2 regions of the Ideonella alba genome follow, and region 1 is predicted to be linked to the other one. Evidence: predicted binding sites of a transcription regulator. Region 1 holds the regulator's gene; the other holds the start of a gene.
What was found. Region 1 encodes NrdR, which represses ribonucleotide reductase genes. Its sites were predicted from a motif close to CACNANATNTNGTG; they were not measured.
Positions count from the first base shown of each region.

Region 2: the regulator NrdR is predicted to act here: its motif matches at 2,844-2,857, upstream of KAK03_RS22240 (ribonucleoside-diphosphate reductase subunit alpha).

Region 1 is NZ_JAGQDD010000027.1:30,983-35,509, reverse strand. Features, by position in the region: gene KAK03_RS23060 (lytic transglycosylase domain-containing protein) at 1-455, shown strand, start outside; ZMP/ZTP riboswitch at 490-627, shown strand; gene glyA (serine hydroxymethyltransferase) at 691-1,941, shown strand; gene nrdR (transcriptional regulator NrdR) at 1,967-2,410, shown strand; gene KAK03_RS25180 (type IV pilin protein) at 2,438-2,887, opposite strand; gene KAK03_RS23040 (pilus assembly protein) at 2,899-4,527, opposite strand, start outside.
Region 2 is NZ_JAGQDD010000025.1:5,035-9,561, reverse strand. Features, by position in the region: gene KAK03_RS22240 (ribonucleoside-diphosphate reductase subunit alpha) at 1-2,561, opposite strand, end outside; gene ampD (1,6-anhydro-N-acetylmuramyl-L-alanine amidase AmpD) at 3,075-3,659, opposite strand; gene KAK03_RS22230 (sigma-54-dependent transcriptional regulator) at 3,656-4,527, opposite strand, start outside.

The DNA of each region.
Region 1 (4,527 bases):
CGCTGCTGCTGGCCATCATGGCCATTGAATCGGGCTTCAACCCGTTTGCGCAGAGCCCGGTGGGCGCGCAGGGCCTGATGCAGGTGATGACCCGTGTGCACAACGACAAGTACGAGTCCATGGGCGGCCGCCTGGCCGCCTTCGACCCGGTGAGCAACCTGCGCGTGGGCGTGGCCGTGCTGCGCGAGTGCATTGCGCGTGCCGGCTCGCTGGAAGGCGGCCTGCGCTACTACGTGGGTGCGGCCAACCTGGACGACGACGGCGGCTACGCCGGCAAGGTGCTCTCAGAGCACCGTCACCTGATGGCGGTGGCGGCAGGCCAGAACGTGCCGGTGACGGCACCGAACACCGTGATCGCCGCGCCCAGCACGGCCAGTGCGCCTGCGGCCGCCGCCGCGGCCAGTTCTCCGCTGACCACCGACCCCGTGCACGAGCAGGTGGCGCTGGCCGGCTGAGCGGCACACCCGTTACACTGCGGGCTGACAACACGACATCACGCGCGACTGGCGACAGGGCGTGACGGCCACCCTCCCCGGGTGGCGTCCGCTGCGAGGTGGATCACCACCGGGAAGCGCGGGGGCCGACATGTGATGCGGCCCTGAACTGCCGTTCGCCTGGGCAACCCGCCGATGGCCGCCATGCAGCGACCATCGCGCCGGGCCGCGCCACGCCACACCAAGGATGACATCCATGTTCGACCGCACCCAATCGACGATCGACCGTGTCGACCCGGAGCTGTTCGCCGCCATCGAGGCCGAGAACCGCCGCCAGGAAGAGCACATCGAGCTGATCGCCTCCGAGAACTACACCTCGCCGGCCGTGATGGCTGCGCAGGGCTCGCAGCTGACCAACAAGTACGCCGAAGGCTACCCGGGCAAGCGCTACTACGGTGGTTGCGAGAACGTCGACGTGGTCGAGCAACTCGCCATCGACCGCGCCAAGCAGCTCTTCGGGGCCGAGTACGCCAATGTGCAGCCCAACAGCGGCTCGCAGGCCAACCAGGCGGTGTTCTTCGGCCTGCTGCAGCCGGGCGACACCATCATGGGCATGAGCCTGGCCGAAGGTGGCCACCTGACGCACGGCATGCCGCTGAACATGTCGGGCAAGTGGTTCAAGGTGGTGTCCTACGGTCTGAATGCCCAGGAAGACATCGACTACGACGCGATGGAGCGGCTGGCCCACGAGCACAAGCCCAAGCTGATCATCGCCGGGGCATCGGCCTTCGCGCTGCGCATCGACTTCGAGCGTTTCGCCCAGGTGGCCAAGGCCGTCGGCGCCTACTTCATGGTCGACATGGCGCACTACGCCGGCCTGGTGGCCGCGGGCGTCTACCCCAACCCGGTGCCGCACGCCGACGTGGTCACCTCGACCACCCACAAGAGCCTGCGCGGCCCGCGTGGCGGCATCATCCTGATGCGCGGTGAAGAGGTGGCCAAGAAGATCAACTCGGCGATCTTCCCCGGCATCCAGGGCGGTCCGCTGATGCACGTGATCGCCGGCAAGGCGGTGGCCTTCAAGGAGGCGCTGTCGCCCGAGTTCAAGGCCTACCAGCAGCAGGTGGTGAAAAACGCCGCCGTGCTGGCCGAGACGCTGAAGGCGCGCGGCCTGCGCATCGTCAGCGGCCGCACCGAGAGCCACGTGATGCTGGTGGACCTGCGTCCCAAGGGTCTGACCGGCAAGGAGGCCGAGGCCATCCTGGGCCGCGCCCACATGACCTGCAACAAGAACGGCATCCCGAACGACCCGCAAAAGCCCATGGTCACCAGCGGCATCCGCCTGGGCACGCCGGCGATGACCACGCGCGGCTTCCAGGAAGAGGAGGCCCGTCAGACGGCCCACCTGATCGCCGACGTGCTGGACAACCCGCACGACGAGGCCACCATCGCCCGCGTGCGCGAGCAGGTGTCGGCGCTGACCCGCCGCTTCCCGGTCTACCGCTGATCGGTATCCCCAGGCGGAGACGGCGATGCGCTGCCCCTACTGCGGACACGACGAGACCCAGGTCGTCGAGACCCGGGAGTCCGATGAGGGCGACGTGGTGCGCCGGCGGCGCAAATGCCACCGCTGCGAGAAGCGCTTCACCACCTACGAGCGGGCCGAGATCTCGCTGCCGGCGGTGGTCAAGCGCGGTGGTGCGCGGGTGGAGTTCGACCCCGAGAAGCTGCGTGCCTCGATGACCCTGGCGCTGCGCAAGCGTCAGGTGAGCATCGAACAGGTGGACGCCGCGCTGGAGCGCATCCAGGAGAAGCTGCTGGCCAGCGGTCTGCGCGAGGTGCCGTCCACGCGCGTGGGCGAGCTCGTGATGCGCGAGCTCAAGCGCCTGGACAAGGTGGCCTACGTGCGCTTCGCCTCGGTCTACCGCAGCTTCGAGGACGTCGACGAGTTCAGTCGGCTGATCAAGGAGATCTGAGGCCGGGCGCCACGCGCCCGGTGGATCTCAGCGCCAGCAGGTGGGCACGTCGCCGTACTGGCTGCCCTTCTGCCCCAGGTCATTGAGCGTCAGGTTGCCGCACTTGGCGTCGGCCGTCACCGGCTTGGCGGTCAGGGTGTAGCTGCGCTCGTCCGAACCCACCGCCACTTCCACCGTGTAGGTCTTGGCGCCACCATCGCGGGGAATCGACTTGTAGGAATCGGGCATCTTCTTGTCGGCGTCCTTGTAGGTGTTCAGCGCCGCGTAGTAGCGCTGCATCCACTGTGCCGCTTCCATCAGCCCCGCCTGGGCCCCTGAGCGGCGGCCACGCGCCACCTGCTCGGTATAGGCCGGGTAGGCGAAGGCCGACAGGATGCCCAGGATGGCCACCACGATCAGCACCTCGACCAGGGTGAAGCCCCGGGCGGGCGCGCGGGCGCTGGGGCCGGGACGGCCGGGCGACGATTCAGGGGTCATGCTGTCGTTCCTCACTTGGGCTGCGGCGGGTTGACGATCTCGCGCCAGACACGGTCGATGACCTTCTGGGCCGTGGTGCTGCAGGCCAGGCGGATGGCCTTGCCGCGCGGGTCGGTGTCGAAGTCCCAGACGATCTTGAAGCCGTCGACGCATTCGCTGTCGGGCGGCACGACCAGGCCGTCGGTGCCGTCGGCGTTCACGTCATAGGCACCCAGCGGCTTGTCGTTCTCGTCGATCTTGCCGTCGTTGTTGGTGTCGACGATGGGATCCTTGGGCGGCAGGCCTTCATGGGCACGGAAGATGAAGTTCGTGCCAGAACCGCTGGTGACCTCGCACTCGGCCGCCTTCGGCGCCGGCACCATGCTCTGCACGAAGATGTAGTCATCGAAGATCGGCTGCACCGGGTAGATGACCCGCTGCCCCGCCTTGGTCAGCTCCAGGTACCAGCCCTTGCGGACATTCCAGTCCATGTCCTCGCCCTCGATCGGGTAGAAGGTGCGGGTGACACCGCCCACCGTGATGGTCGTGGCCGCACCCAGGGTGCGCTTGGACAGCACACCGCGGATATCGGTTCCGCCGTAGTAGGGGCTGCTCAGACTGTCGGTCGAATCCTTGGCCGGCGTGGGATCGAGCACGCCGTAGATCGTCTGCTGGCGGGCGGAATCGGCGTCGGTCTCGTTCAGCAGGCGACCCGTGCCGAACACGACGAGCTGGCCATTGCCGAACTTGAACGGCATGCTGTAGGGGGCCGTCGTGATCGATTGCGGCGTCACGCCATCGGGGTCAAAGGCCTGCAGCAGGGGCTTGCCGCCGTAGCCCACCTTCCAGGTGGCACTGTTGGTGGCCGAGGCGAACTCGACCCGCCAGAGCTGGCCCTTCATGTCGCCCACATAGGCGGCCATCACGGCACCCAGATCATTGCGCACCAGCGACACACCCATCGCGCCGTTGCCCCCACTGGTATCCAGCACCACCTTGTCCACCGCACCCGTGGACAGGTCGATGATCATCAGCGCGGCCTTGCCGTCGGTGCTGTCGATGCCGTTGCCGACAAAGACCTTCCAGCCGTCGGACGCGGTACCGCCCTGGATCTTGCCAACCGCGACATCACCCATCATGTAGCCGAAGTCGGGGTCGTCGGTGCTGGAGCGCTGCCACAGCACGGTGTCGGCGTCCAGTGCGGTCGGGTTGGTCGTCGGCACATGCAGCGCATAGATCGCCCGGCCGCCCGCACCCATGGTGCCAACCACCACATTGGCCCACTTGGCTGCAGCGTCGCGGCGGGTCACGATGTAGGCGTCGGCCTCGATGTGCGGGCCGTCCACCACATACTGGTGGAAGTTGGATTCGGTGCCGTAGTTCTTGGCCGCGATCTTGGCCAGCTTGGGCAGACCCGGCGAGGGCAGGAAGCCCATCACCTCATCGCCGGTGCTGCTGTCGAACGCGTGCAGCATGCCACCGTTGCCGCCCAGGAAGACCACGCCCTTGGTACGGTCGACCTTGGAGGCCAGGTAGGTGGTGTATCCGGCATCGATGCCCGAATAATCCCGTTGGACCAGGTCCTTGACGTAGACCGGCGGCGAATTGACGAAGTCCGGGTAGCGGTTGCCGCTGCGCGTGCGGTAGGGCTTGTCGGCCGC
Region 2 (4,527 bases), on a different contig from region 1:
TGCGCCTCGACCTCGAAGGCGGTGGCATAGAGCGACTTCAGCTCCTCGGGCACGCGGTCGATGCGGCGCAGCGAACCGTCATAGTGCTTGAGGTCCATCACCATCACCGAGTCCCACAGGCCCAGCTTCTTCAGGTCGCGCACCAGGTACTCGTTGACCACGGTGAACTCGCCCGACAGGTTGGACTTGACTGACAGGTTGCCGAAGGCCGGCTCGATCGAGGCGTCGACACCGATGATGTTGGAGATGGTGGCGGTGGGCGCGATCGCCACGCAGTTGCTGTTGCGCATGCCGTGGGCGGCGATGCGCTGGCGCAGTGCGTCCCAGTCCATCGTCATGCTGCGGTCGACATCGACGTAGCCGCCGCGCTGCTCGGCCAGCAGGTCCAGCGAGTCGATCGGCAGGATGCCGCGGTCCCACAGCGAGCCGCGGTAGCTGCTGTAGCGGCCGCGCTCGGCGGCCAGCTCGGTCGAGGCCCAGTAGGCGTAGTAGCAGACCGCTTCCATCGAGCGGTCGGCGAACTCGACCGCCGCCTGGCTGGCATAGGGCGTGCGCAGCTGGTAGAGCGCGTCCTGGAAGCCCATGATGCCCAGGCCCACCGGGCGGTGGCGCAGGTTGGCGTCACGCGCCTTCTTGACCGCGTAGTAGTTGATGTCGATGACGTTGTCGAGCATGCGCATCGCCACGCTGATCGTCTTCTTCAGCTTCTCGTGGTCGATCTGGCCGTCCTTCAGGTGCTGCGCCAGGTTGACCGAGCCGAGGTTGCACACCGCGATCTCGTCGTCGCCGGTGTTCAGCGTGATCTCGGTGCACAGGTTGGACGAATGCACCACGCCCACGTGCTGCTGCGGCGAGCGCACGTTGCAGGCGTCCTTGAAGGTGATCCAGGGGTGGCCGGTCTCGAACAGCATCGAGAGCATCTTGCGCCACAGGTCCTTGGCCGGCATGCGCTTGAAGAGCTTGATCTCGCCGCGGTCGACCTTGGCCTCGTAGGCGGTGTAGGCGCGTTCGAACTCGGCACCGACCAGGTCATGCAGGTCGGGGCAGGTGCTGGGGCTGAACAGGGTCCAGTCGCCGCCCTCGATGACGCGCTTCATGAACAGGTCCGGAATCCAGTTCGCGGTGTTCATGTCGTGGGTGCGGCGGCGGTCGTCGCCGGTGTTCTTGCGCAGCTCCAGGAACTCTTCCAGGTCCAGGTGCCAGGTCTCCAGGTAGGCGCAGACCGCGCCCTTGCGCTTGCCGCCCTGGTTGACCGCCACCGCGGTGTCGTTGACCACCTTCAGGAAGGGCACGACACCCTGGCTCTTGCCGTTGGTGCCCTTGATGTAGGAGCCCAGCGCACGCACATTGGTCCAGTCGTTGCCCAGGCCGCCGGCGAACTTGGACAGCAGCGCGTTTTCCTTCAGCGCCTCGTAGATGCCGTCCAGGTCATCGGCCACGGTGGTCAGGTAGCAGCTGCTGAGCTGCGAGCGGCGGGTGCCGGCGTTGAACAGCGTGGGCGTGCTCGACATGAAGTCGAAGCTGGAGAGCACCTGGTAGAACTCGATGGCGCGGGCTTCGCGGTCGATCTCGCCCAGCGCCAGGCCCATGGCCACGCGCATGAAGAAGGCCTGCGGCATCTCGATGCGCTGCTCGTCGATGTGCAGGAAGTAGCGGTCGAACAGGGTCTGCAGGCCCAGGTAGTCGAACTGCAGGTCGCGGCTGGCGTCCAGCGCCGCACCCAGCTTGGCCAGGTCGTACTGCAGCAGCTTGTCGTCCAGCAGTTCGGCCTGCACGCCGCGCTTGATGAACTTGGGGAAGTACTCGGCGTAGCGGGTGGCCATCTCGGCCTGGGTGACTTCCTCGCCCAGGATCTCACGGCGGATGGTGTGCATCAGCAGGCGCGCGGTGGCCCGGGTGTAGGCGGGCTCCTGCTCGATCAGCGTGCGGGCGGCCAGAATGGCGGCCTTGTAGACCTCGTCGATCGGCACGCCGTCATACAGGTTGCGGCGGGTCTCGGCCAGGATGGGCTCGGGGCGCACATCGGCGCCCAGGCCGGCACAGGCGGATTCGACCAGCGACTGCAGTGCGGCCTCGTCCAGCGGCACGCGCTGGCCCTTGTCGGTGACGCTGAGCTGGTGCGAGATCGCGGCCTCGGCCACCTGCCCCTGCTTCAGGCGCTCCTGCGAGCGGCGCTCACGGTAGAGCACATAGGCGCGCGCCACTTCGTGGTGGCCACCGCGCATCAGGCCCAGCTCGACCTGGTCCTGCACGTCCTCGATGTGGAAGGTGCCGCCGCCCGGGCGCGAGCGCAGCAGGCCGCGCACCACCAGCTCGGTCAGGCCGTCCACCGTCTCGCGCACGCTGGCCGACGCGGCGCCCTGGGTGCCATGCACCGCCAGGAAGGCCTTCATCAGCGCGATCGCGATCTTGTTGGGCTCGAACGAGACCACCGCGCCGTTGCGGCGGATGATCTGGTAGCCCTGGTAGGCGCTGGCGGCGGCCTGGCTGCTGGTGGCGGCAGGCGTGGCCAGGCGCGCGGCGGCGCCGGTGTCGGTCAGGCTGGACGGGACAGCTTGCATGGATTCCCCTCAGTTGGATGTGTCGGTGTGGAGGGCGCGAGGTCGCGCTTGGAAGGAGCCGTTGGGAGGCCGCCGGCGAGGCCGCCAATCGCTCAGGTCGGTGACCCGAGGCGTCGGTGCCGGCGTCTCATCGTCGTCGAAGGCCACGGGCGCCCGCAGGGGGCGGCGCGCTGTCCTGTGGGACCCCCGGGCGACGTGCGGGGCACGCGGCGACAGGGTGGACAGGCAGGGCGAGGTGGCTCATCGACGTTTGGCTAGAGGCCGAAGGTTAGCACAAGCAGACACTATATCTGGGGCCCCAGAGCACCTCAAGCACTACCGATAGCGTGCTTCCTCGCCCTTGACGACGGGCGCGAAATGCCCTTGCGATCGCCGCATCCGGGTGCTCACACCGCGCATCGGCGTCTCGCGCGCACCGTCTGCGGTGCAGCGCTCACGCAGCCAGTCCCGGCGCGGCCTGCACCGCGAAATGCGGCGCCGAGCCTTGCGCCACGCGGGTCTGCGACGGCCGCGTCAAGCCTGGCCAAGGATCTCCGGCGCAACCTGCGCGCGGCAGCCCGCCAGGCTTGCGTTCAGGCGGACCCAGTCGAAGCCCGGACCCGGGTCCGCCTTGCGGCCCGGCGCCACATGTTCATGGCCGACCACGTCGGCAATCGGGTGATGCCGCGCCAAAGTCCTGATCAAGGTCGCCAGAACCGTGTACTGGTACGTTTCGAAACACTCTCCCTCGAGGCCCTCGAGCTCGATGCCGATCGACCAGTCGTTGCAGTTCTCGCGCCCACGCCAGCTCGATCGGCCGGCATGCCAGGCGCGCTCGGTGGTGGCCACGAACTGCAGCAACTCACCGTCGCGCCGCAGCAGGAAGTGCGCCGACACCTGCAGGCCGCGCAGCGCGTCGAAATACGGGTGGGCGTCGCAGTCCAGGCGGTTGGTGAACAGGCGCTCGATCGCGTCGCCGCCGTACTGGCCCGGCGGCAGGCTGATCGAATGCAGCACCAGCAGGCTCGGGGCGACCTCGGCCGGCCGGGGTCCGAAATTGGGTGAGTCGACGCGGCGCGCCCCGCCCCACCAGCCGTCCCGCCAGCGGCCGGCGCTCACCGCTCGCCGGCCTCGTCGCCCGAGGCGCCTTCGGAGATGCCCAGCCGGGCCATGCGGTAGCGCATCTGCCGCAGCGACAGGCCCAGGCGCGCGCCGGCCGCGGTGCGGTTGAAGCCGTGCTGGTGCAGCGCGCGCTCGAGGATGCGCCGCTCGACCTCGTCCAGGTGACGCGCCAGATCGCTGGGCAGCGACTCATCATGGGTGGCTGCAGCCGCGGCGGCGCCCGGGGGCAGGCTGGCCTCGGCCTCGTCGTCCAGCAGCGAGCGGCCCACCAGCTGCTCGGGCAGGCCCAGGTCCTGCGGCGTGATCTCGTCACCGGCCGACAGCGCCACCGCGCGGTGCAGCAGGTTCTCCAGCTCGCGCACATTGCCCGGGAAGGCGTAGCTGGCCAGGCGCTCACGCGCCGCCAGCGCCAGCACCGGAGGCGGGCTGACGCCGGCCTCGTTGGCGATGCGCTCGAGCAGCACGTCGCAGATCAGCACCAGGTCCTCCATGCGCTCGCGCAGCGGCGGCACCGGGATGCGGATCACGTTCAGCCGGTAGAACAGGTCCTGCCGGAAGCGGCCCTGCGCCACCTCCTGCGCCAGGTCCTTGTGGGTGGCGCTGACCAGGCGCACATTGGTGGGTTGCTCGGCGGTGGCGCCCACCGGCCGCACCGCGCGCTCCTGGATCACGCGCAGCAGCTTGCTCTGCATCGCCAGCGGCAGGTCACCGATCTCGTCCAGGAACAGCGTGCCGCCTGCAGCCGCCTGGAAGAAGCCTTCGCGGTCTTCGGTGGCGCCGGTGAAGGCGCCCTTGCGGTAGCCGAAGAATTCGGCCTCCAGCAGGGCCTCGGGGATGGCGCCGCAGTTGACCGCGACAAAGGGCC